Regions from separate parts of the Neobacillus niacini genome, predicted to be linked through region 2. Evidence: riboswitches for the same ligand, from Rfam matches in the RefSeq annotation. Region 2 holds a riboswitch; the other holds the start of a gene.

Region 1 (11,115 bases), 1.6 Mb from region 2:
AAATGAAGTAAGCAATGAATTGCATTGATAAATTCAAGATGATATTGTATTGAATCTAACTCTAATTCTTTGGCAATTTGGGATGAAGTCCTTCCAATTTGTTTGTATCCTGTTAATCGAAATATCAAGACCTCAGGATTGACATCCCTTGCGTGTTCTAGGATTTGCACTAATTCAAAAAAAAGCGATTTTCCGAGCTCTGCCTTTGGTACAGATGTAGACTTCAGAAACTCCTTTAGCCAGTTATGAACTTCCACATTTTTTTGAATTGGGATATATTTTGTTTCTTGGAATGTAAAATTTGAAGTAACTTGTACTAACAGCGAGAGTCTTTCCCATACTATTAAAGTAAAGGGTTGATATCGCCATCCATTCACATAATACGGCTGTGCATGATTTAATAAATAATCTTCACCTGCTGAGGTAAGTAGAAATCTTTGTTCCCCACAAGCTTCCACCAGTTTTTTTTCAAGTAAGTGGTTGAAAATTTCATCAAAAGCATCACGGGTTAATGGTTCAAGAATTCGAAAGTACCTTTTTAATGAAAATAAATGTGCATCCTGAAGGGTTTGCGACGACTTCTTTCCATTTAATAGGTGAAAGATGGAATAAATTGTTCGTTCACCATTTAATTGTTTTAAACAATATAACAAAATGTTTTTAATGTTACTCATTCCATTCCACCACTTTTTGTTGAGAATCGACAAAATCACCTATTTTTCTATCCTTTATTCTACCATGAAACTGAGGGTGATGTTGCTTAAAATTGTGGAAGATTGGGGGAATCCAAAACCTATAGAGCATTTTTCTATTGAAAAGTTACTCGTAGAGTTTTACAATAGGAATGAGTAATGCGTTTCCATAATATATGGAAGATAGTAAGTTATTTTATTGGGAGGTTTTTTTTTCATGGCAAAGTATACGATTGTTGACAAAGAAACTTGCATTGCATGTGGAGCATGTGGCGCAGCAGCACCAGACATTTACGATTATGATGATGAGGGTATTGCATTCGTAACTCTTGATGATAATGAGGGTATTGTTGAAATCCCAGATGTTTTAATTGATGATATGATGGATGCTTTCGAGGGCTGTCCAACAGATTCAATTAAAGTTGCTGATGAACCATTTGATGGCAACGCAACAAAATTCGAATAATATTTTGTCATTAAAAGATTGTTAAGCTGCTACCCCCGCTAACTTAGGCGGGGGTTATTTATGTATCTGTGTACCTGAAATAAAAAGAAACCAAGCTCACACCTGGTTTCTTAGCTTTAAGCACTTTTTACAATGGTTAATTTATTAATCCATGACTGCATTCTAATGAATAACAGCATAAATATTGAAGACATTACAATGCCTTTAATGATATTAAAAGGTAAAATAGCGGGCACTACTAAATTACGCATGTCAGGGAACTTTAGCAGCGAAGTATAAGCAGGTAAGATAAACAAGTAATTTAAAATACTCATCATGACCGCCATAATAAGAGTTCCGACGATGAGTGCAAGAGTCATTCCTTTTCTGGTTTTCATTTTGTTATAAACATAGTACGTAGGCAGTACAAACAAAATACCAGCTAGAAAATTAGCAATATGCCCAACGGGAATTCCTGTTGCACTTCCTGTAGCTACATAATTAAGTGCATTTTTGAAAAACTCAACTAATATTCCTGCAACAGGTCCAAAAATTAAAGCGGCGATTAATGCTGGAATATCGCTGAAATCAATAAATAAGAAATTTGGGAATGGCGGAAGCGGGAAGTTAATTAGCATTAAAAGATATGCGATACTGCTCAGCATTCCAATTGATACAATTGCTTTGACACTCATTTTTTTTTTCAATTTTTCCTCTCTCCTTTTTGATCCATCAAGTTAGGAAGAGAGGTTCATCAGCGATAAGGTGTCCGAGTTAAAATTAAAAAACCCCAAGAAAAATATCTTGAGGGATTTTACAAAGGCACTCTTAATAAACGTTCAAAATACCAGCATTTTTTAAACGTCGCAGAACCTCCATCTTCTCCCATCCAGACTATACTGTCGGCTTTGGAATCACACCAAATCCTGCCATACGGCTCGCGGGCTCAAGAGTTTTACTCTAATACCGCCGATCGGGAATTTCACCCTGCCCCGAAGATAGATCGATATTTAGTTTCCATTTTATTATACAAATAAAAATTAGTCTTGAAAAGAAAAAAGCACTAACCGCATATGTATTGGTTAGTGCACTGTAAATTATCAATGGAGAACTAAAATTTGTTCAGGCATGATAAGATCTGATTTTAGTTGATTTACTTCCTTTAGCTTTTCAACTGAAAGATGACTTTTCTTTGCAATGGAAGTCAGTGTGTCTCCAGTTTGTACAATATAATGGGATTTATCACTATTTACATTGGTACTAGCTGCTAAGCTATCTGAAGTACTCGCCATACCTCCTGTTACTGCCACACCCACCTCAGCATTGCCAAGCATCCTTTCAGGATCTATAGCATTTTTCTTATCATAGGTCCATTCGATTTGATGACTTTCAAAATGGAGATGAACACCTGTAGATTCACCCGTTCTTCCCATGGTTCCAATTCTATCACCCTGCTTAATCACCTGCCCCTCATTTACAAGTCGATTATTTAAGTGTGCATATACCGTAACAAAATTATTGGGATGTTTAATAAAGATAACATTTCCATATGTTTTGGAATAATAGGATTTACCTACTACACCATCCTCTACAGCAACTATAGGAGAGTTAAGACCTCCAGCTATATCTATTCCTTTATGTGTACCATGCCTAGTCCCATATGTATCAGATATGACACCATCCGTGGGCCATATCCATCCAGCTTTTATTTCTTTTGAATCCTGCATACTCGCTTCGGTCTGCTTACCGCCTAAAAATAATAAACTGACACAAAGCGCCATAATTGCGGCGATTAAAAGCCGCCTTATGTAGTCTCGCATTTAATTATTTTCCTCCTTAATCTTGTCCTCTCCTCCACAAACCATATGTTTATCTCTTCATGTTTAGAACATACAATTTGATGAGAGCGGTTGAACATACTTGTTATAATTTGGAGAGAAATGGTTTTTTATTCATTGCTCTTTTATTATTTATTGTTGATTTCGTGTAGGGCCGAGAATTCATAAGCGGAGAATTTCCGGCTATTGTATAAAGATGAGCTTAAAAAGCAGAAATAAGCGGAGATATTCCGGTTAACTGCTTAAAATAAGACAAATTCCATGGATTTCGATACAATAAGTGGAAAAACTCCGCTTATTTTTAAGGAAATATGGGTAATTACCAATTTAAACGGAAATTCTCCGCTTACTTTCCAAACACAGTTAAATCAACATTCAATTTTAAAAGAGCCCTATTCATAAAAGTATCGAAAAGTGAAAGGTGCCTCCTCGTAGTGCGAGGCTTCGATCCAGGAGATTACTCTTGTGAAACTAGATAAAAAAAGATTAACCTTGTGCTGGTTAATCTTTTTTTGTCTAATTTTATTGAATTGGACGATAATTGGGCGCTAATGGAACCTTTATATCCTTTGTTAAATCAAACGGTCCTAAACTATTGATAGGAGCGTTTAGAAGCCTTACAGTATCTATTCCAAAACCTTTTGCTGTCAATAAAATAGCTTCTAAGGAGTAAACATTTTCTATATTATTTTCCATTACTGCATTTTCATCGATTGTAATAATTAATTTATTTTCCTTGATTTCAATATCCTTAAAAGAAAAGGATGGTACTAATGAGGCTGTTAAACCCATTTCTATTGGATCTGTCTTCATTGCTTCGAAAGCAGCATTAATATTTTGATAACTATCAGTGGTAGGGACAAGGTAGGTGGTTTCCGTTCCATCTGGTGTATAAAAGAAATAGGCATGTTTACCTTCTGATTCAACTTGTATTTCTTTGATTTCGCCAAAATTACCAAATTCTATTCCTGGTTGACCATTCGTAGTAAGCATAATTTTATTAACTTGACTATTTGAAGAGATATTTTTCTTTAAAGAATCAATAAAATTCGTTTCAGACGCAGAACCTTCTCCATATTTATGATCATTAGGCACATCAACCATTACGGTGTTATTTGTAGTATCTAATGTTAAAGTCGCATTTAGTGGATAATAGTCGGATAATCCCCATTCCTCTTCCTTTAATAATCCCATTGTTTCGATGAAAGCAGTGAGCCAGTTTTTATTTTGATCTAGTTGAACAACTGTAGATACAGGCACTAAAATTTGTGCTTGAGAATCAGGAATCCAGTAGGTAAGAACTGTCCCATTTCCTAATTCATCATCATACAATGCTGTTTTATCACTCGAAGTCATGAGCATTTTTTGTTCCGCGCCTGATATTCCTGTCTCGTTTTTCGTTGAATCCTCTTTCAGAGTCGATGAATCTTCTTGAGATAGACTTTTTTGTTCCTCCTTGGAAACTTTCTCCTGAACAGCACGATCAAGAGAATATTCAGTTCTATCGAACATTGTTGGAACCAATAAGAAAAAAAGAAGTAATGCGGCTGCAGTTGCAATACCCGGTATAATCCATGCAGACCGTTTTCGCTTTTTTATGGAAAGATTTTGGTATATGTCACGAGGATTGCGATGGTCATGGATTTTGGGCATTTGCCTTAGTAATTCTTCGAGCTGCTTATCGCTCCACTCTGACTTCTTCACTATCTAATCCCTCCTTTTCATTAAACATTTCCATATGCTTCTTTAATACTTTTATTGCACGGTGCTGTGTTGTTTTCACTTTACCCTCGGTCCATCCAAGAGCTTCGGCCGTTTCAGTTATTGATAAATCATTTAAAAAGCGCAATATGACAACAGAACGCTGATCCACTGTACAATGTTCCAAACATTGATAGATCCGTTTAATTTCTTCCTTATGAATCATAATTTCTTCTGGGATTGGATAGTCATCTTTTACTTGGCTGGAAGACCAATCAAACTTTTCTAGCAGCCTGCCCTTCCATCCCTTTTGCTTCCGAAAAGAATCAATTGCAACATTTCGCGCGATAGAAAATAGCCATGTTTTTTCGCTGCTCTTTCCTTCAAACCGATGATACGATTTAAACACCCTGATATATACTTCTTGTACTAAATCCTCTGCCTGTTCTTTATTTCTAACCATATAAAACAAAAATTGAAAAACGTCATGATGATATTTTTGATATAGTTCATCGAAAACGGAGTCCATCCATTCCCCTCCCCGTTCATAGAATTAGTCGATACTTATGTACAAAAAGTTTCACATTTTAAATATAGACTTTTTAAGCCAAAAAGTGAAGGCATTCTAAGGAAACAAAAAAACTCACCCGTAGTAGATGAGTTTTAGATTTTAGAATATGTTTCCCGTGAATCAATAGAAATCGCCATTTTTTTCTTATTTTCGTGGAAGTAAAAAGCTAAATGTCGTTCCTTGTCCAATTTTACTTTGTACCGAAATATGCCCTCGATGGGCGTCAATTATATTTTTCGCAATAGCTAATCCTAGTCCTGTACCAGCTCTTCCTCTCGTTCGGGCTTTATCCGCTTTATAAAAACGTTCAAAGACGAAAGGCAAATCTTCTTCCGGTATACCTGAACCTGAGTCCGACACTTCCACTTTTATTCCCAAATCATCAGCTTTGACAAGTAACCTGACTGATCCTCCTTGTGGAGTATGACGGATCGCATTATCAATTAAATTGGTTAGTACTTGTTCAATACGATCAGGGTCAAATAAAACATTAGGTAAATCATTTTCTAGGTCAGCACTTAAGTAGATATCATTTTCCCTAGCCAGACCTTGAAATTTATGGACAATTCTATTCATAAACGAATAGAGGTTAACCTCATCAAGTGTTAATTGGATATGCCCTGCTTCCATTCTAGCGAGATCAAGCAGCTCATTAACAAGTCTCCCCATCCTTAGAGATTCATCATAGATGACTTTAGCCATTTCCTTTTTTTCTTCCTGAGATTCTGCAATATCATCGACAATGGCTTCACTATAGCCCTGTAACATGGAAATCGGCGTTCGAAGTTCATGAGAAACATTTGCAATAAAGTCCTTTCTCATTTTTTCTAATACCCGTTCCTCTGTCATATCTCTTAGTACAGCTACTGCTCCACGAATAAATCGGTTACTATAAAGCGGACTTACCAAAATGACCCAATGGCGGCCCTGAAGAGAAATTTCCCCTATTTGCTCCTTCTCCGTATCAACAGCTCTTTGAAAAAGTTCCATAGCTTCTGTTGGTATTTCTTCAGAAGTGGTGTGAGGTCCACCTTTTTCATAGTACCAATATTGTAAAAAGCGGTCTGCAGGAGGGTTGGTTATTAAGATTGTCCCATCACGATTAAAGGTTATTACACCATCTGCCATACTACTCAGAATACTAGCAAGCTGTTCTTTTTCCTGACTAAGAGCATTCATATTGAACTTTAACTGCCGCCCCATTTGGTTAAAAGCTGTAGCAAGTTCCCCTATTTCATCATGGGTGAGGATTGGTACTTTCGTGTCAAATTTTCCTCTTGCTACTTCGAATGCTGCTTCTCTCATTTTCCTTAATGGCGCAGTAATCCTGGTAGACAAAAAGAAAGCAAAAATAGTTGTCAGGATAATCGCAACACCCGCAACAAGCAATATAAAATTAGTTGTTGAATGAGTGGTTTCCTCGACTACTTCCAATGATTGATAAATAAAAACAGCACCATTTTGTCCATCAATGTGCAACGGAACACCAATGATTGAATATTTTGCAGCGTCTTGGTCCGATTCATTAATGGAAAGCTTCGATACTTTTTCAACTGTCCTGTTTTCTTCAAACACTTTGGACAATTCGATATCATTTTGGATGTCTGGAACCGACAACTTTACTGATTTTTCCGAGTTAGGAGAGAAATAAACTTCCTGGTCATTTTTAATGATGACTACATTTGTAACTTCATCAATAATTTCCCAAGAGATTTCTAAACCTAAAGGAAATTGCTCATCAGGATGATTTTCCAGAACATTAGCTATTTTCTCAGCCTGATGAGTTAAATCATTTTTGGTTCCCATAATGGTGTTATTCTCAAAAAACTCAAGTAGCATGACTGTTAGAATAAAAAGGATAAAGGTAACCAAAAATATTATGGTAAACCAGAGCTTACCAACTACACTGCGTAAAAAGGTCATTCATTAACTACCTCAAATTTGTAGCCTACTCCCCAAACTGTTACAATCATTCTTGCTGCCTGCTCAGAAACTTTATTTAACTTTTCACGGAGACGCTTAACGTGTGTATCAACCGTACGTAAATCACCAAAAAATTCATAATGCCATACTTCTTTTAGTAATTGCTCCCGGTCAAAAACTTTATCAGGTGCTTTAGCTAGGAAATAGAGTAACTCATATTCTTTAGGCGTTAAACTTACTTCCTTACCATCAGCCAAAACTCTATGTGCGTCATTATCAATTGTTAAGTGTGGGAACACAATAACATCCTTTGTTGTTGTATCTGTTTGGAGATAACTTGTTTGAGATGACCTTCTTAATAAAGCCTTTACTCGCAAAACTACTTCCCTCGGGCTGAATGGTTTTACAATATAGTCATCTGTACCCACTTCAAAGCCTTGTACGCGATTAACCTCTTCACCTTTGGCAGTTAACATGATTACAGGTGTAGCCTTCTTTTCCCTTAATTCACGGCAAACCTCTAATCCATCTTTACCAGGCATCATTAAGTCTAAAAGGATTACATCATAATCATTTGCGATCGCTTTGGCTAATGCCTCATTCCCATCCTCTGCTTCATCAATTGAATATTCCTCACGCTCTAAATACATTTTTAATAAACGACGAATTCTTTCCTCGTCATCTACTACTAAAATTTTCACGTCTTTATCCATTAATAATCCCCCCATGCAGTTATTTTACAAAATGTGACTATTATAATCTACAACTAAACGAAATTGTCTCTGCAAAAAGTGTCGATTTTTTGACAAACCAACTAATTACAAACTATTATTTGAAAAATAGCCTTTACTTGAGACAAGTAAAGGCTATAAAGTTCATTTCTTATTATCCAGCATATGAATGGAGGCCAGCGATCACAAGGTTTACTGCCACTAAGTTAAACATGATAATAACAAAACCAATCACGGCAAGCCATGCTGATTTTTCCCCATGCCAGCCCTTTGAAAGACGGAGGTGTAAAAAGGCTGCGTAGAATAACCACGTAACTAACGCCCATACCTCTTTCGGATCCCAGCCCCAGAATCTTGTCCAGGCAATTTGTGCCCATATCATTGCAAAAATCAATGCCCCTAAGGTAAATACCGGGAAACCAATTAATACTGAACGATAACTTATTTCATCAACAAAATCCAGATTAATGTTTTTAACTAAAGGTTGAAGAGCAGCTGAAATTCGTTTTCTTAGTATTAATCTTAATAACCCATAGAGTATAAAACCTCCGATAAATGACCAAATAACAGAATTCATTTTCTTTCCATTTATTATTGCAGGCATTTCTACGAGCGGTTCAAATTTATCTTTTGTTAGGAGTTCCCCTTCATGAGGTCCAGTAATCGCTGGCATTGCATATTCAATTGTGGTCACTTGGTTATTCTTATCAATCGAATTAAATTCAGCTTTGTAATCCATAGCAGAGAATAATGTGGAGACAAGAACAAACCCAAGGGTGGTTACTAAACCAAACATCACCGCTTCGAGCCAAAATGTTCTCTTGCTCGCTTTTGATTGATCAATTACCTTTACTAGATAAATCAATCCAGCAGCAAAGCTAATCGCTAAAATCGCTTCACCTAAGGCTGCAGTTGTAACATGGATATGAAGCCAGTCACTTTGCAGCGCAGGTATTAATGGAGAAATATCTCTAGGAAACATGCTTGCATAGGCAATAACAAGTATTGCAACAGGCATTGTAAACAACCCAAGTAGCGGTGTCCGATAAATAAAATAAATGACTATAAATGCACCAACGAGACACATTCCGAAAAAGGTTGTAAATTCAAATAGATTACTTACCGGTGCATGTCCAGCGGCAATCCATCTTGTAATAAAATATCCCACCTGAGAAATAAAGCCGACTATTGTTAAAAAAACGGCAATTTTCCCCCAGCGGTTTGTACCTTTCTTTTCTCCAATATCTTTTTTAGCCTTGATGGCCCCACCAAAGAAGAGGGTCGCAACTAAATAAAGAACAAACGAAATATAAAGTAAATTACTACTTATTGTTACCAACTAGACTCCCTCCTTATCCACTTTTTGACTTTCAATCTGGTCAATAGGTATATTAATACTCGTGTTAGCAAGTACACTTTCAATTTCTCTTTTTAGACCATACCAATTTTTATTCGTATGGGCTGCAATCCAGATTTCACCATTTTTATGTTGTACCCAAATTCTGCGATGGTTCCAATATGCGCCTTGGATAACACCAATCATAAATAGAATACCGCCTAACATAATAATCCAAATTGTTAAATCTTTTCGAACGGTTAGGGCCGTAACATTTTTGGTTTCAATTCCTTTGAAAGCCATTTTGTATTGATTATCCCCTAATGGCTCAATGGTTTGCTGAATCGCAACAAAACTAGTTTCCCCATTTGGTGCTTCTGGTGAAGTCATTTTAAAAACAAAGGCAGGATTATTAGGTATTCTTGATTTTGTAGTAGGCTCTCCACTTTCTGCAAATTCAAAATCTGGAAAGAAGCTCAAAACTTCAACCTGATATCCATTTCCTAGGTCATATTTTGGCTTTGGATCATAAAGGTTTATTTTTATGTCTCCAAAGGTTTTACCACTAGATTTGTTTGTTAATGAGAAATACATTGTATTAAGTTCATCAAGTTTATAGTCAACTTGATATAGAGCAAACTTTTCAAACTTCAATGGCTGATTAACTCTGACTGCGTGTTCCTTAACCTTTTTTAATTCTGGCTTTTCCCCAGGAATTGCAGGTCCAACTCTTTTATATAGCACTGCATTTGTCTGATAATTCTTAACTACCATGCCAGCGCGATCGATTGCCGCTTCAAAGGTTTTGTCTCTTTCCTTATCATAATTTTCAAGAATAAACTTCTCGTTTGCTACATAGTATTGTCCGTCTGTTTCGGGTACAACCTTGGTTTCACCTTCACGAAGCCACAAGACTTTATCAATGTACATTCCTGGAACAAATCGCAGCATGCCTCCGATTAAAAAGACAATTAATCCAACATGGTTCACATACGGACCCCAACGAGAAAAACGACCCTTTTCAGCAAGTAAGTCCCCGTTTTCTTCTCGTATATGATAGCGTTTTGCCTTCAATCGTTCTCTAACACCAGCGATGTCCTGTTCGATAACGTTCTCGCTTGTTCCAAACAGACGCTGGCGTTTTAAAAATCCCTCGTGCCTAGTTACTCTTTGGGCTTTTAGTGCCTTATACAAGGGCACCACCCTGTCTAGACTACAAATGACCAGAGAAATACCTATCATTGCGATTAATACTAGATACCACCATGAGCTATACAAATTATTAAAGCCTAACTCATAGTAAAATTTCCCAAACCAACCATACTGATCTTCATAGTATTCTTCTGCCGGCATTGTAGGGGGTATGTACATTTCTTGTGGAAGAATCGTCCCAGCTGCAGAAGCAACTAAGGTGATGACAATGAGCCACACACCTACCTTTACCGAAGAAAAAAAGTTCCATATTTTATCAACAATAGATTTATTATATGTTTGTGAACGGCGAGCACTGCCTTCATACCGCATATCCAGCAACGATTTATCTTTTGACTGCTCATCAAAAACTTTACCACATGCCTCACACAATACGGTTCCATGTGGATTAACATGTCCGCATTCACATTTAATATCTTTCATTGCAAAAAACTCCCTACAAACCCTTAAGGTTTAATTTTCTCCATAAACTCCCTTACAGTTGACTCAGTTAATGTCCCTGTATGATATTTAACCACTTTACCATCCTTGTCGATTAAAAATGTTGCTGGAAGAGGGTTAATTCCATATGCAGCTTGAACTTGACCGTCGGTATCAATCACAATCGGAAAGTCTAACCCCTTTCGCTCTGCAAATTGATTTACGGCTAATTCAGATTCACTGACA
Region 2 (11,038 bases):
GCCCCAATGCCGAATTCACGTAATTCAGCTCCATTTTCATCTGCCTCAACAGTGTCATGATTTTCCTCTTGTTGCTGATATTCCCGCAATTTATTGATTAAACCACTGCCTTGACGCATATAAAGGAGGACACCGTTTCCTGCTTTTTCAATTTGGCTTAGAGCTGCATGCAGCTCTGATCGGCATTCACAGCGGTAAGAACCGAAAACATCACCCGTTAAACACTCGGAATGTACACGAACAAGGATAGGCTTCTCGGGATCTATCTCACCTTTTATTAACGCTAAATGCTCTTTACCATCAATGACGTTTGAATATCCAGCAGCCTTAAATTCACCAAACTCTGTGGGTAAATTTATTTCGGCTTCTCGTTTGACCAGCTTGTCCTTCTTATTGCGATATTCAATTAAATCTTTAATGGTGATCATCTTGACGTTAAGTTCATTGGCAATTTTCCGCAGCTCCTGAACTCGTGCCATGGTTCCATCCTCATTCATGATTTCACAAATGACTCCAGCAGGCTTAGAGCCGCATAGTCTTGCTAAATCCACTGCCGCTTCGGTGTGTCCAGTTCTCCGTAGAACTCCCCCTTTTTTAGCCACCAAAGGGAAAATATGCCCTGGCCGCTTGAAATCAGAAGGCTTTGATTCCGGGTCCAGCATACTTAGTACGGTTGCGGAACGCTCAAATGCTGATATTCCAGTTGTTGAATATTTATGGTCAATACTGACAGTGAAGGCAGTGCCATGTACATCTGTATTGACTGCTACCATTGGAAACAACTCCAATTTCTGTGCTAATTCTTCGTCGACTGGGACACAGATTAAGCCTCTTCCATGTGTGGCCATTAAATTGATGACCTCAGGTGTTGCTTTTTCAGCTAAGGAGACAAAATCACCTTCGTTTTCTCGGTCCTCGTCATCGCAAACAATGATGACTTTTCCGTTTTGTAAATCGATTAAGGCTTCTTCAATTTTATCAAACACGTTTCATCTCTCCTTTCCAAGTTTTTAAGCAAAACCATGTTCTTCTAAAAAGCTCGCACTAATACCAGATGAACTTTTTTTGTTACCGGTATTTTGTTTGCCTGTTAGAAAGTTCCCTACATACTTTCCGATCATGTCGCATTCTAAATTGACAATATCACCTGATTCTTTAAAACCAATAAGACTTTCAGATAATGTATGGGGAATAAGAGATAGAGTAAATGTTTCCTCTGTAACTCCAAACACAGTTAGGCTTGTACCATCTACGGCAATCGATCCTCTTTCTATTACATATCTTAGAATGTCTGGTGAAGCTTCAATTTCATAATAAACCGCATTTTCCACCGGTTTTTTACTTTTAATTACACCAGTTCCGTCAATATGACCGGATACGAAATGCCCTCCAAACCTGCCTCCTGCAGCCATGGCTCTTTCGAGATTCACTTTTGCTCCAGATTTAAGAGTACGTAAGCTAGAGGCTTTAACGGTTTCAGGCATAACATCTACCGTAAACTGTTTATTTGAGAAGCTAGTCACGGTTAGACAAACCCCGTTAACTGAAATGCTGTCCCCAAGGTGAACATCCTCTAAGATTTTTTTCGCATCAATTGTAAGTACAAATGATTCCCCACTTCGTTTAAGATTTGCTACTACTCCTAATTCTTCAATAATACCGGTAAACATAGAATTTGTTCTCCTTACCTTTTTTTTGCAAATGAATGCAAAAATTTTGCCTACTAATAATCATAAAAGAATAAAAAGGACCCTGAAGAAACATACTCTTCAGGGTCCTTGGAAAAGGCAATAAGAAAATAGGGCTTATAAAAGGGTAGACTGCTCCCTTGGATTAAACCGGATTTTTTTCCTTCTCCCATCCAGACTTTAACTGTCGGCTCTGGAGTTTCACCAGATCCACCGCTTAAACTTTCGTTTAACCGGGTCACGGACTAAGAAGCGCATGCTTCATCACCGCCGGTTAGGAATTTCACCTGACCCCGAAGGAATTATTCAACTATATGATTATTATTAGTATACCTAATAGTTGTGAGAATTGCTAAAAAAAAAATCAAGGAGTCAAAAATTTCTCGATCACCTCGTGATCAATAACCGTTTCCATACGTTTTTACAGGCAGATAAAGTTCAATCTGGATCTCTTCATCATTAGCCAAATCTTTTTGTATATAGACTTCTAAACTCAGGGCATGATCATCCAACTCATAGCCATATTCTTGCATCCAAATCAACGTTTCTCGATATGTATTCTCTACTTCTGACAGACTCCCCTTATGCGATGTGCAAACATAATTTTTGCGAGGAATCGTAAACCCTACCATTCCCTCCGGGACATTTTCCAGCTTTTCAACTGGCGTTGTTACATAATAAGTTAATTCTGTTTCTCTGCTATGAAAAGGAGCGATTAAGATAGAAGTATTGGTTTGATTGGGTACCTCATCGATCCGCTTTTTCATCGCATCAAATAATTCAGGAATGGTATTCAATTGTGAATAGGTGCCGCTCCACGAAATTCCAACTACCTTCATTTCTTCTTTTTCTAGCACTTGGATATTCAAACAATTCCCTCCTCTATGTTGTTCATCTATCTATTATTCTCACTGTTTCCCTGAAATCCCTTCCTAAAAACGACAATATCATGAATACTTACCGTTTGCCGCTGCCTTACTATTACTATTTTTGAAATAGTTTAGTTATGATTATTTTTTCCCACAACCGCCATGGTAAAAAATTCCTCAAAAATATTGAAGCCTTAACACCACGACCAATGGGATACCTTATGTCCGGGTTTTCCATTACCGCAATTCCAGCTATTTTCCTTGCAACTTCAAGTGGATCGCCAAAGCTATTTTCTCCTTCTGTAATGTATTTTTCTATTTTTTTCATATAATCCTGATAAGGAGAGTGTGAATGCAATGATTTTGCTGCGACCTGTTTGCCTGTTGACCAGATATTAGTTTTGTATGACCCCGGTTCAATTAATACCACCTTCACACCAAATGGCTGCATTTCTAAGCGAAGACTCTCACTCCAGCCCTCAATGGCATGCTTTGAAGCAATATAGGGCGAAAGACCAGGAAAGGCTACCTTTCCGCTTATGCTGCTAACATTGATAATACATCCATGGTTTTGTTTCCTCATTACTGGTAAAAAGGCCTTGGTGACAGCAATAACGCCAAATACATTCGTTTCAAATTGTTGTCGATATTCGTCCATTGATATTTCTTCAACAAAGCCTGCACCGGCATAACCAGCGTTATTAACCAAAACGTCCACTCTTCCAAACGTAGCAATTACCCGTTCATGAAATGCTAATATTGAATTTTCATTGGTAACATCTAATTCACAGATGACAATTTTGGAATCAACATCATACTTCTTTGCCTCCTGTAACAGGTCACTCTTTTTATTGATGTTCCTCATTGCAGCAACAACAGTAAAACCCTTACGAGCTAATTCGATAGAGGTAGATAAACCAAATCCGCTGGATGTACCGGTTACAATTGCTATTTTGTTCTTCATCATTTATCTCCCTTCAGATAAGAAAAGTTTAATACGATGCATTTGCAAAAGCTGTCGAAAATCAACAGTTTTTCTTAGAAAATTAGAAAATAACAAAAAGACTGTCGTATTGAACAGTCTTTTTGTTATTTTCTATTCTATTTCACTTCTTGTGGGATAGCTAAGCCTAAACCCTGTGCTATTCTTTCACCATACTCAGGATCAGCTTTATAAAAGTGTTGAATTTGACGATGTTTTATCTCGTCTCTCTCAACAGGCTTCATCGCACCAACTACTGTCTCAATTAAACGCATACGCTCTTCTTCAGACATTAAGCGATAAAGATCTCCAGCTTGTGTGTAATGATCATTGTGGTCGTAAGAAACACTATCTGCAACACCTGAAACTGGGAATGCTGTTGTTTTTGCTTCTGGTGACTCAGTTGGACCGCCCAAACTGTTCGGTTCATAATAAACGGACCCACCGCCATTATTGTCAGAGCGCATTTGACCATCACGTTGATAGTTATTTACTTCTACTTTAGGACGGTTAATAGGAAGCAGGTTGTGATTCGCGCCAACACGGTAACGGTGCGCGTCTGAATAAGCAAATAATCGACCCTGCAGCATTTTATCTGGCGAAGGCTCAATACCAGGCACCAGTGTTCCAGGTGAGAAGGTTGCCTGCTCTACTTCTGCAAAATAGTTTTCTGGATTACGGTTTAATACCATTTGTCCCACTTCAATTAATGGGTAATCCTTATGTGACCATACTTTCGTTACATCAAATGGATCAAAACGATAAGTATCAGCGTCTTCTAAAGGCATGATTTGAACATATAACCTCCATTTAGGGAAGTCGCCTTTTTCAATCGCATTAAATAAATCTTCAGTATGATAATCTGGATTTTCACCTGCAAGCTTAGCCGCTACGTCATTGGACATATTTTTAACGCCTTGCTCTGTTTTAAAGTGATACTTTACCCAAACAGCTTCCCCTTCTATATTTACCCATTTGAAAGTATGACTTCCATATCCGTTCATATGACGAAGTGTTGCAGGAATTCCTCGATCACCCATCAAGTATGTGACTTGGTGTAATGATTCTGGTGATAAGGACCAGAAATCCCATACCGCATTTGGATTTTTCAAGTGAGTTCGCGGATCTCTTTTTTGTGTATGAATAAAGTCTGGGAATTTAATCGCATCTCTAATAAAGAAAATAGGAGTATTGTTCCCTACTAAATCATAATTTCCTTCTTCTGTATAAAACTTAACCGCAAAACCACGCGGGTCCCTCACAGTATCACTTGAGCCTAGTTCTCCTGCTACAGTTGAGAATCGAATAAACATCGGTGTGATTTTGCCAACACCATTAAATAGTTTTGCTTTCGTATATTTTGACATATCATTAGTAACTTTAAAATATCCATGTGCCCCAGCACCTTTCGCATGTACAACCCTCTCAGGCACTCTCTCACGGTTAAAGTGTGCTAATTTTTCTAGTAAATGCACATCTTGAATTAATGTTGGTCCACGGAAGCCTGCAGTCATCGTATTCTGATTATCTCCTATTGGTGCTCCGGAGCTTGTTGTTAAATTTATATTATTGTTACTCATTTAATCACCTCGTAAACTATTTAATTACTACTCAAATAGATTATAATATAAATTAAATTAAAATCAATACTAAATTATAATAATTATTAAATAGAATTAAATTTAAATAGATCTCTTGGATATTTAAAGGCATAAAAATTTAAAGACGAATTGTTAATTTACTCATAAATAGATTATACTGAGGGTATGAAAGTACATTTTTTCAGGAGGATTTCCTAATGTCAGAAAACAATCAAAGTAACCAAAATGAAGAACCAAAAAAGAAAATGAGTTTGCAGGAAGCGATGAAACAGCAGTTGGCGAATAAGAAGAACAAAGCTGCAGCAGCGAATAACACCCAGGGCGGTCTTCAAAATAGCCAAAAAATGAAAAGCCAGCAGACGAAAAAAGTAAGTAATACCCGCAGGAAAATGGGTGTTTAATGAACGGTCAAAATAGAAAAGACATCACCGCCGGTACTAAGGTTAAGATTGTACTTAAGGCTGATCAAAGAACTGGAAAACTTACAAGTGGTGTCGTGAAGGATATTTTAACAAACTCAAGTTTCCATCCACAGGGGATAAAGGTAAGGTTAATGGATGGTCAAGTTGGAAGAGTGCAGGAAATAGTGACTTCACAGTCGATCTAATAGGTAAAATGAACTATCCCTAGGTATGAATTTCCCATATGAACCCCATACTATAAATAACCATTTTACTTATCACATAGTAAGCCTCCACTTCTTGTGGAGGTTTTTTTATCTTTTGTCCGTTTTCTGGCTCTCATATCATACGTAAGATTATAAAAGAACAATAAAAAAACAGACTCATAATTAGAGTCTGTTTTTGATTTAGAAGGTTAATTATGCTTTACGAACGTTAACCGCTTGTGGACCACGTTGCCCATTTTCGATTTCAAACGTTACTTCTTGACCTTCATCTAACGTTTTGTAGCCTTCGCCTTGAATTGCAGAGAAATGAACGAATACGTCGTCTCCTCCGTCACGCTCAATAAATCCAAAGCCTTTTTCACCGTTAAACCATTTTACTTTACCATGTTCCATCTTTGTAGCTCCTCCTAGCATGTAACAATTACATGAAATTGCAATATAGTCTTGCCCGATTATTATAACCAAGAGAAATTATTTTTAAACAATTCCCTCTTGTATATATAGTATTTCACAATTGTATTAATTTTATTTCAGGAAATTTAATTTTCCAGCTGAATAATGGTTAATCGTTCGCAAATGAAACTATTGCAGCACCCATTTCTGTATTGCTTTAGCAACCCCATCTTCATTATTTGAAGATGTCACCCATACAGCAGCCTTTTTTATCGAATCCTGAGCATTTCCCATCGCAATGCCTAAGCCTGCTTCTTCTATCATAGCCAAATCATTAAGACTATCGCCTACTGCCATGACACTGTTCATATGTATTCCAAGACGCTCACAGACTAATTTCAGTCCTTTTGCTTTATTAATCCCAGCTGGGTTTACCTCTATATTGGTTGGAGTGGAGTTGCTTAATTCAAATTCCCCGCGGGCCTGTAACTCTTTTAAAATTTTGTCTCTAGTAGGGAAATCTTTAATGTTAAATCCAAATTTCAGCCATTCCTCTCCATAAATATCTTCCGGCATTTCATCAAACCAGTTTCGCCTCGTACTGATGGCCCAGTAACGCACCTTATGCTTTTTGGTAAGTTCTACCATCCATTGAATGGAATCAGTATTCACAAGACTCCTTTCCACTAGCCCCCTTTTTTCATCCCAGATTTCACTGCCATTTACCGTCACCAAATACGACGATAATGCTAATGAATCTGCATGTTTTTCACATTTTCTAAGTGAGCGTCCAGTACTCAGGACAACAAAAATTCCTTTTTCCTGAGCCTCCTTAATCGCCTGACGGTTGGCTTCTGATATCTCATGTTGATCGTTCAACAGAGTACCATCCATATCAAGTGCAATTAGTTTTATCCCGTTCTTACTATTGAAATCTCCCATATGCAATCACTCCTTTAAAACCATACATTATTAGAGTACACCATCATCATTTATCGTCAAAACATCGTTTGTTATAAACAAAAACCTCTATACTATCGTAAGGATATTACATTATCGATAAGTACTTGGATTATATGAAGGGATTTTATAAATTATAATCAAAAACCACCTGGATCCATACCAGGTGGAATTCATTTATCTTTATTAAATTAATGATGGTGATGATGACCGCCTTTAGATGGGTTAGTAATTACCCACTCTTCTTTTGGAACATGGAACAGTTGAATCCATACTCCATCCAAAAATTCATCTCGCGTATCAAGAATAAAATCAATCTCTTTATCCGTTTTAACTACTTCATCATGTTCTGTTGGAGTATCTAGCATTAAATCATAGTGAGCGTGATCGCCATGCATATTGGTTACATACACACGAAACAATTTCCCTTCTGCTTCTGGTCCTTCCAACATTTTCTTCAATGCTTTCGCTGCGTGGCGATTAATTTTGACTTTCATGTTTGTCTCTCCTATTCGATTGGTATACATATTCATTATCCCATTAATAGGCAAAAATAGACAATTATTTTATTTTCACCACATCCTGGGGCTATTTTTTAATGGAATTTAAAACCTTAACAAAGTTGTCACAAATTCTTCAAAAAACGTATATAAACATCACACCATTGTTGTTAATATTGTGGTACGGGATAATAACACTAATTATATAGTTATTATTATGTAGTATTAATTTTAGATAAGCTTCCACCCAAGTTTGTGAATGAATTCACGAACAACCAATTGTGATAATTAATGAGAGGAGTTATAAAACATGCACAAAAAGAGTATTAAGATGGCTTTCTTTTCAGTGTTTTTTACAATCATTACGATTTTATCTGGATGTGAGCCATTACTTGTCCTGGATCCTAAAGGACCTCAAGCAGAAAGACAGGCAAGCGACATCCTATTATCGATAGGAGTTATGGCTTTTATTGTCATTGTTGTTTTTGCATTGTTAGTCTACATGTTAGTGAAATATCGCGCTTCTAAACAAAAAGCAGATTATGAACCGCCTCATATTGAAGGTAACATTTGGGTTGAGGTCATTATGGTCGGTATTCCAGTATTAATTGTAGCTTTCCTATCTTATGTATCCGTTCAAAGTAACTATATTGTAGAGGCAAAACCAAAAGGATACGAAGATAAGGAACCATTGGTCGTTTATGCTTCATCCTCAAACTGGAAGTGGCACTTTAGTTATCCAGAAGAAGGCATTGAAACAGTAAATTACTTGTATATTCCAACGGACAGACCACTGGAATTTAAACTGTATTCATATGGGCCCATTACTAGTTTCTGGATTCCACAGCTTGGGGGACAAAAATATGCAATGGGTGACCATGTAACCACTTTACACTTAGCTGCAGATGTCCCTGGTGAATTCATGGGTCGTAATGCAAACTTCTCAGGTAAAGGATTTGCTGAGAATACATTTAATGTTACAGCCATGTCTCAAAAGGATTTTGACGACTGGGTAAAAGAAGTAAAGGAAACCGCTAAGCCGATAACAGAGAAAAAGTTCGAAGAATTATTAGAACCAGGTCATCTGGGGCAGCAAACATACACGGGAACTCACCTAGAATTTTCGCCTGCGCCAACAGGTCATGAACATGGTGAAGAATCATCTGAAACAGAAACAAACACAGAATCACATACCGGACATGAAGGTATGAGTCATTAATATAAAAGTAATCTTCCCCTGAAAGGAGATATAATAAATGGATTTCTTTGATCGATTTGCCGTTCCACATCCAAGTCTTGCGATTTATGCTTCGATGGCTGCCATTGGGCTTACAGTCATCGCTGTTATTGCCGGATTAACATATTTTAAAAAATGGGGCTATTTATGGCGCGAATGGTTAACAACAGTTGACCACAAACGAATTGGTATTATGTATTTGCTCTCTGCCCTTCTTATGTTATTCCGAGGCGGGGTTGACGCCATCATGATGCGCGCCCAGCTCGCAGTACCTGAAAACACATTGCTTGATGCACAGCATTATAATGAGATTTTCACGACACACGGCGTCGTTATGATCCTTTTCATGGCAATGCCATTCATTATGTTCTTCATGAACTTTGTTGTTCCACTACAAATTGGAGCACGCGATGTCGCATTTCCACGCTTGAATGCTTTAAGCTTCTGGTTATTCTTTATGGGTGCGATGTTATTCAATATTTCATTCGTTGTCGGCGGTTCACCTGACGCAGGCTGGACTTCTTACTTCCCGCTTGCAGGTAACGAATTTAGTACATCTGTAGGTTCCAATTATTATATGATTGCGATACAGATTGCAGGTATTGGTACATTAATGACCGGTATTAACTTTATCACTACCATTCTGAAAATGAGAGCACCTGGCATGACATTAATGAAAATGCCAATGTTTACTTGGTCTGCTTTAATTGCCAACGTCATCATCGTTTTCGCATTCCCAGTTTTAGCTGTGTTACTTGCAATGGGAACCTTTGATCGTCAATTTGGAACTCACTTCTTTACGATGGATAATGGCGGTATGGATATGCTTTGGGCAAACATTTTCTGGGTTTGGGGACACCCTGAGGTATATATCTTAATTCTGCCGGCATTTGGAATTTACAGTGAAGTTATTTCAACTTTTGCCCGTCGTAACCTATATGGCTATAAATCTATGGTTGGTTCGATGGTTATTATATCGCTTCTATCGTTCCTGGTATGGGCGCACCATTTCTTTACTATGGGGCAAGGAGCATTTACAAACAGTATCTTCTCCATCACAACGATGGCAATTGCTGTTCCTACTGGTGTGAAGATTTTTAACTGGCTGTTCACACTTAGAAAAGGGAAAATTGTTTTTACTACACCAATGCTTTACAGCATGCTATTCATTCCGTTATTTACACTTGGCGGAGTTACCGGCGTAATGCTTGCGATGTCTGCAGCAGACTATCAATATCACAATACAATGTTCTTAGTTGCTCACTTCCATAACGTTATTATACCTGGTGTTGTTTACGCGATGCTTGCAGGGCTGCATTATTATTGGCCAAAGATGTTTGGTTTCATGTTAAATGAGAAAATTGGTAAATGGACAGCATGGCTTCTTTCAATCGGCTTCGTCTTAGCCTTCATGCCTATGTACGTTTCAGGTTTAGATGGCCAGGCACGTCGTATGTACACATACTCTGAAGCTGCTGGATTTGGTGCAATGAATATGATTTCGTTCGTTGGTGCTGCGATTATGGCCATTGGGTTCGTGTTAATCGTCTATAATATCTACTATAGTACCCGCTATGAATCAAGAGATATTAGTAACGATCCTTGGGATGCACGTACGTTAGAATGGGCAACACATACACCAGTACCAGAATATAATTTTGCGATTTTACCAGAAGTACGTTCCAATGAAGCACTATGGGACGCAAAGAAAAATGGTCATGTATTATTTAAAGGTGAATACGAGAAAATTCACATGCCAAATAATAGCGGTATCCCATTCATCATGAGCTGTATCTTCTTTGTATGGGGATTCTCCTTTATTTTCAGCTTGTGGATTCCGGCAATCCTTACGACAATTGGTATTTTCATTTGTATGGCTCTAAGGTCATTTGAACAAGACCACGGCCGTTATATCTCTGTAAAAGAAATTGAAGAAACAGAAACAAATTTGCGAGGTGCTTAGATTATGAAAATAGATAACTCGCTTCCACTAGAATATAGTACAGAAGAAAACAGTTTAAAAGTCCTAGGATTTTGGATTTTCCTAGGTGCCGAAATTATGCTTTTCGCTACCCTGTTCGCAACCTACTTTACGTTAGAGCATAGAACCGGAAGCGGTCCAACTGGAGCAGAGATTTTCCAAATCACTCCTGTTTTATTTGAAACAATCTTACTTTTAA

Evidence for each region. Region 2 has a riboswitch for FMN ahead of ribE (riboflavin synthase). Riboswitches for the same ligand answer to the same signal wherever they lie in the genome.
Region 1: it holds a riboswitch for FMN, as region 2 does, so the genes downstream of both, ACN6MT_RS13835 (ECF transporter S component) here and ribE (riboflavin synthase) in region 2, are expected to answer to the same signal.

Annotation. Positions count from the first base shown of each region.
Region 1 is NZ_CP183883.1:2,833,771-2,844,885, reverse strand. Features, by position in the region: gene ACN6MT_RS13845 (helix-turn-helix domain-containing protein) at 1-674, opposite strand, end outside; gene ACN6MT_RS13840 (ferredoxin) at 910-1,158, shown strand; gene ACN6MT_RS13835 (ECF transporter S component) at 1,275-1,832, opposite strand; FMN riboswitch at 2,011-2,141, opposite strand; gene ACN6MT_RS13830 (peptidoglycan DD-metalloendopeptidase family protein) at 2,238-2,957, opposite strand; gene ACN6MT_RS13825 (negative regulator of sigma-X activity) at 3,498-4,679, opposite strand; gene sigX (RNA polymerase sigma factor SigX) at 4,654-5,205, opposite strand; gene ACN6MT_RS13815 (ATP-binding protein) at 5,392-7,170, opposite strand; gene ACN6MT_RS13810 (response regulator transcription factor) at 7,167-7,883, opposite strand; gene ccsB (c-type cytochrome biogenesis protein CcsB) at 8,056-9,240, opposite strand; gene resB (cytochrome c biogenesis protein ResB) at 9,241-10,872, opposite strand; gene resA (thiol-disulfide oxidoreductase ResA) at 10,896-11,115, opposite strand, start outside.
Region 2 is NZ_CP183883.1:4,390,107-4,401,144, forward strand. Features, by position in the region: gene ACN6MT_RS21720 (bifunctional 3,4-dihydroxy-2-butanone-4-phosphate synthase/GTP cyclohydrolase II) at 1-986, opposite strand, end outside; gene ribE (riboflavin synthase) at 1,011-1,670, opposite strand; FMN riboswitch at 1,846-1,993, opposite strand; gene ACN6MT_RS21730 (GyrI-like domain-containing protein) at 2,087-2,557, opposite strand; gene ACN6MT_RS21735 (oxidoreductase) at 2,673-3,521, opposite strand; gene katA (catalase KatA) at 3,659-5,119, opposite strand; gene ACN6MT_RS21745 (hypothetical protein) at 5,338-5,541, shown strand; gene ACN6MT_RS21750 (YwbE family protein) at 5,541-5,747, shown strand; gene ACN6MT_RS21755 (cold-shock protein) at 5,961-6,161, opposite strand; gene ACN6MT_RS21760 (Cof-type HAD-IIB family hydrolase) at 6,351-7,103, opposite strand; gene ACN6MT_RS21765 (iron-sulfur cluster assembly accessory protein) at 7,313-7,618, opposite strand; gene qoxA (cytochrome aa3 quinol oxidase subunit II) at 7,932-8,840, shown strand; gene qoxB (cytochrome aa3 quinol oxidase subunit I) at 8,878-10,821, shown strand; gene qoxC (cytochrome aa3 quinol oxidase subunit III) at 10,825-11,038, shown strand, end outside.